DNA from 2 places in the Bacillus sp. URHA0034 genome. Region 2 is predicted to be linked to the other one. Evidence: predicted binding sites of a transcription regulator. Region 2 holds the regulator's gene; the other holds the start of a gene.
What was found. Region 2 encodes CtsR, which represses protease genes until heat stress. Its sites were predicted from a motif close to ATGGTCAATAAAGGTCAAACA; they were not measured.

Region 1: the regulator CtsR is predicted to act here: its motif matches at 1,173-1,193, upstream of ACZ9EE_RS08615 (ATP-dependent Clp protease ATP-binding subunit).

Annotation. Positions count from the first base shown of each region.
Region 1 is NZ_JBWCDK010000002.1:1,342,700-1,345,104, forward strand. It holds gene ACZ9EE_RS08610 (YkvI family membrane protein) at 1-1,023, opposite strand, end outside; gene ACZ9EE_RS08615 (ATP-dependent Clp protease ATP-binding subunit) at 1,272-2,405, shown strand, end outside.
Region 2 is NZ_JBWCDK010000002.1:2,802,767-2,805,171, reverse strand. It holds rRNA gene ACZ9EE_RS15540 (23S ribosomal RNA) at 1-84, shown strand, start outside; rRNA gene rrf (5S ribosomal RNA) at 168-283, shown strand; gene ACZ9EE_RS15530 (CtsR family transcriptional regulator) at 627-1,088, shown strand; gene ACZ9EE_RS15525 (UvrB/UvrC motif-containing protein) at 1,116-1,664, shown strand; gene ACZ9EE_RS15520 (protein arginine kinase) at 1,666-2,405, shown strand, end outside.

The DNA of each region.
Region 1 (2,405 bases), 1.5 Mb from region 2:
CTTCATCCACAGTAATATAAAGAAGGTCATGCAGATATACCCAAACAAGGGATATAAATAGGAGAGTAGCGTACCGTAGTTCACAAGACTTATTAGATAGGAAACCAGAAAAATCGCCGTAACCGAAATAATAGTGGGTATGGGTAAATATTGCTTCAATTGGCGATCAAGCCCAAAGACATTTCCGATTACCGATGTGAAGATTTCCCCATAAATCACTAGAACATAAATCCAATAAAGGAAGGGTGCAAGATTTTTCATCACAATGGCCATTGGAATATTGTACATGTCTAAATTGGGCAGCATGATTAAGGTAAAATGACTCGCACATAAGATTAATGTTAACGCAGCACCTCCGAGAATCCCCCCCCATTTAATCGTCCAATCTTCTTTCACCTCAGTTGCAATTGGTACTAGAACGGCCTGAGCGAGCCCAAGATTCAATGCAACATAAGAAAACGGCGCTACTACACTTTTCCAGCCATCGTCAGCATGAGGAATAAATAATAAACGATCCATAAAATTCGGTAACTGAACCGAAAATACCATAAGAATTACACTAAAACTAATCATTAAAGGAACTACAAACGTATTAACAGCAAATAGCCCTTTTGTACCAATTAACATCACCAATATCGAAAGAATAATCGTCAAAAAAACACCGACATTCTTCGTTAGACCTAGTTGTTCTTCAAACACTGCCCCTGCGCCTGAAAGCATCACAGCGCTAACACCAAGAAGCATAAAGAGCATAAAGACATTGATAATTCGGCTTGGCCATTTTCCAAATAAATACACATTAAACTCTTGGTACGATTTTGCATCTATATAGGCGGCCATCCTCATAAGCTTGGAACCCAAAGCAATGAAAAGATAACCGCTCATGATTATACTAAGTAGCCCGAAGAAACCAAATCGAGAAAAAAACTCAACAATTTCTTTTCCTGTTGCAAATCCGGCCCCTACTACAGTTCCCACATAAACTGCAGCAATTTGAAAAGCTTGAGTCCAATTCTTCTTCACCTCATCTCCCCCTTATCATCACTATATGAGACAAGGGACAAACAAAGACGAGCTTTTTCGTGTTTTAGGAAATAGATTTACGTTTAGACACATCTAGCTCCAGCGCACGCTTTTGTCGTTGGGAATCATTTCTATAAACAAACTACTTGAAAGTCAAAAAAGGTCAGAGTATACTATGCTCATAAGGTCAAATATAGTCAAAGTCAAACTTTACATTTAATTTATAGATACTAGGAGGTAATTTACTTATGCTTTGTCAACAATGCCAGCAAAATCAGGCCAATGTACAATTAAATTTGAATTTCAATGGACAACGTAAGGAAATGAAACTCTGCCACGAATGCTATGCAAAAGAAAAGCAATCCCTTGGAGCAGGATTTGGTTCAAATATGAATTCATTTTCTAACTTCCCATTTGATAACTTTTTTATCGCGAAAGGATTCCCACAAGAAAAAGAGATGATGGACCAGCCATCACCTGACATGGACAGACATAATAGCCATAACGGTTTTATCGATCAGTTTGGAAGAAATCTCAGCACAATGGCAAAGGCAGGTTTAATTGACCCTGTCATTGGTCGTGATGAAGAAATTAAACGCGTAATTGAAATTTTAAATAGAAGAAATAAAAATAATCCAGTCTTAATCGGTGAACCTGGTGTCGGTAAAACGGCGATTGCAGAAGGTCTAGCTCTGAAAATTGCAAGCGGTGATGTCCCTGGTAAATTACGCAATAAAGAGATTTACTTATTAGACGTTGCCTCACTTGTTGCGAATACAGGTATCCGGGGTCAATTTGAAGAAAGAATGAAACAGCTAATCTCAGAACTACAGAATCGAAAAAATATCATTCTTTTCATTGATGAGATTCATCTGCTTGTGGGTGCCGGTTCAGCTGAAGGATCAATGGATGCTGGCAATATCTTAAAACCAGCCCTTGCTCGAGGCGAGTTACAAGTTGTCGGTGCTACGACTTTGAAAGAATATCGTCAAATTGAAAAAGACTCTGCGTTAGAACGCCGCTTCCAGCCCGTTCATGTTCTTGAGCCAACACCAGAAGCAGCAATTGAAATTTTAAAAGGTATTCAAAAGAAATACGAAGACTATCACGATGTCACTTATTCTGAGGAAGCCATTCATGCTTGTGTACAGTTGTCCCAACGCTATATCCAAGACCGCTTCTTACCGGATAAAGCCATTGATTTACTTGATGAAGCCGGCTCTAGATTAAATCTTACTTTAGATGACAAAAACACAGAACAAGTTGAACAACGTTTAAAAGAGATAGCGCATGAAAAAGAAGAAGCACTCAAAAAAGAACAGTACGAAAAGGCAGCTTTACTCCGTGATGAGGAAGCAAAACTAGAAAAGACAGTAAATGCC
Region 2 (2,405 bases):
AAGATGATCAGGTTGATAGGTCAGAGGTGGAAGCGTGGCGACATGTGGAGCTGACTGATACTAATCGATCGAGGACTTAACCATATTTTTTAAAGCGAATAACTCGTTTTTACGAATTTCTTCTATACTATCTAGTTTTGAGAGAACGATCTCTCTAATTTCATAAGTCTGGTAATCAAGGCGAGAAGGTCACACCCGTTCCCATACCGAACACGGAAGTTAAGCTTCTCAGCGCCGATGGTAGTTGGGACTTTGTCCCTGTGAGAGTAGGACGTTGCCAGGCAAAAAAAGACAATCCGTGAAGGGTTGTCTTTTTTTGTTTGATTATTTTTAATATCCCTTATTCCACACTTCTGTTCCTAAAACCCCAATAAGGAACTACAGATGATCCCCATGATTTTCACATATCCTTCCCTAATATTACTATAAAAATGATAACAGCTTTATAGAAAGTTAATATTTACGAAAAAAGTCGAATTTTATAGACACTTATTTTCTGGGCTTTTTAGGTTTCACAACCGTGAAATTTGGAGAAAATCAGTAATAGTGAATCGTTGCATCTCCATAAAATTTTCAGTATAATTAAAGTCAAATATAGTCAAAGTCAGAAGATGGGAGGTGGGAAGATGAGAAACATTTCCGATATTATTGAAAAATATCTAAAGCAGGTTTTAGAAATGAGTGAAGAAGATCTTGTTGAGATTAAAAGAAGTGAAATTGCCGATAAATTTCAATGTGTTCCTTCACAAATAAACTATGTTATTAATACCCGTTTTACGATTGAAAGAGGATATATTGTTGAGAGTAAACGGGGCGGCGGCGGATTTATTCGGATAATGAAGGTCCAATCCCACGACTTAGCCCATTTAATTGATCATTTGCTGTCCCTTGTCAACAATCGTATAAGTCAAACGACCGCCGAAGACGTAATCATAAGACTTGTTCATGAGGAGGTCATTACAAAACGAGAAGCAAAAATTATGCTAAGTGTCATTGATCGTTCTGTACTATATATTGATCTTCCATTCCGCGATGAATTAAGAGCGAGAATGTTAAAAGCAATGTTAACTTCCTTAAAATATAAATAATTATGCAGCCTAAAGAGGTGAAAATATATGATTTGTCAGGAATGCAATCAAAGGCCTGCAGCTCTTCATTTTACCAAAATTATTAATGGAGAAAAAACAGAAGTCCATCTATGTGAGAAGTGTGCTCAGGAGAAAGGCGAAATGTTTATCATGAATGGGGAATCGGGATTTGCGTTTAACAACCTTTTGGCAGGTTTATTAAATATTGATCCATCTTTCCAAAAGCCGAGTGAAAGTCCATTTCAACAAGAGGAAATCCTTCAATGTCAGCATTGTTCGATGACATTTCCCCAGTTTTTAAAAGTTGGCCGTTTTGGCTGTGCTCAATGCTATGATACATTTAAAGATCAGTTAAAGCCTGTTTTAAGACGCCTTCATAGTGGAAACTGGACCCATAATGGTAAAATCCCGAAAAGAATCGGCGGTGAGTTTCAACTTCGCAAACAGATTGAAGAGTTGAAACTGGACTTAAGAGAGGCCATCACCAAAGAAGAATTTGAGAAAGCAGCTGAAATTCGCGATCAAGTCCGTACATTAGAAAAACAAATAGCTGGAAATGAAGAGGGAGGGGAATAAAGTGTCAGTTGAAAGATTTTTTAATCAAGCCGTCAGCTCTTGGATGAGCGAAGAAGGCCCAGATTCTGATATTGTCCTTAGCTCCCGGATTCGTCTTGCGCGAAATTTTGAATCTTATAATTTCCCAACTGTTTTTTCACACGACGAGGCAAAAGTGATTATAGATACCATGGAGGATATTCTTAAAAAATCTACTGTTGAGAGCTTCGGTACAATGGAATTATTGAAAATGGATGAAATGCAGCCTCTTCATAAGCGGGTTTTAGTAGAAAAGCATTTAATTAGTCCACTGTTGGCGGAGGAATCTCCATATGGTGCTGTTCTATTAACAGAAAATGAAGAAGTTAGTATTATGATAAATGAAGAGGACCATATTCGTATTCAGTGTTTATTTCCTGGTCTGCAATTAGCAGAAGCGTTACATGCGGCGAATGAAATAGATGATTGGCTTGAAGAACAAATCCATTATGCCTTTGATGAAAAATATGGCTATTTAACTAGTTGTCCCACCAATGTAGGAACAGGTCTCAGAGCATCTGTCATGATGCATCTGCCCGGGTTAATTTTAACACAGCAAATTAATCGGATCATTCCTGCTATCCACCAGTTAGGCCTTGTGGTAAGAGGGATTTACGGAGAGGGCAGTGAAGCATTGGGGAATATCTTTCAAATCTCTAATCAGATAACACTGGGAAAATCAGAGGAAGATATTAGCCGTGATTTAAAAGGAGTAGCGAGTCA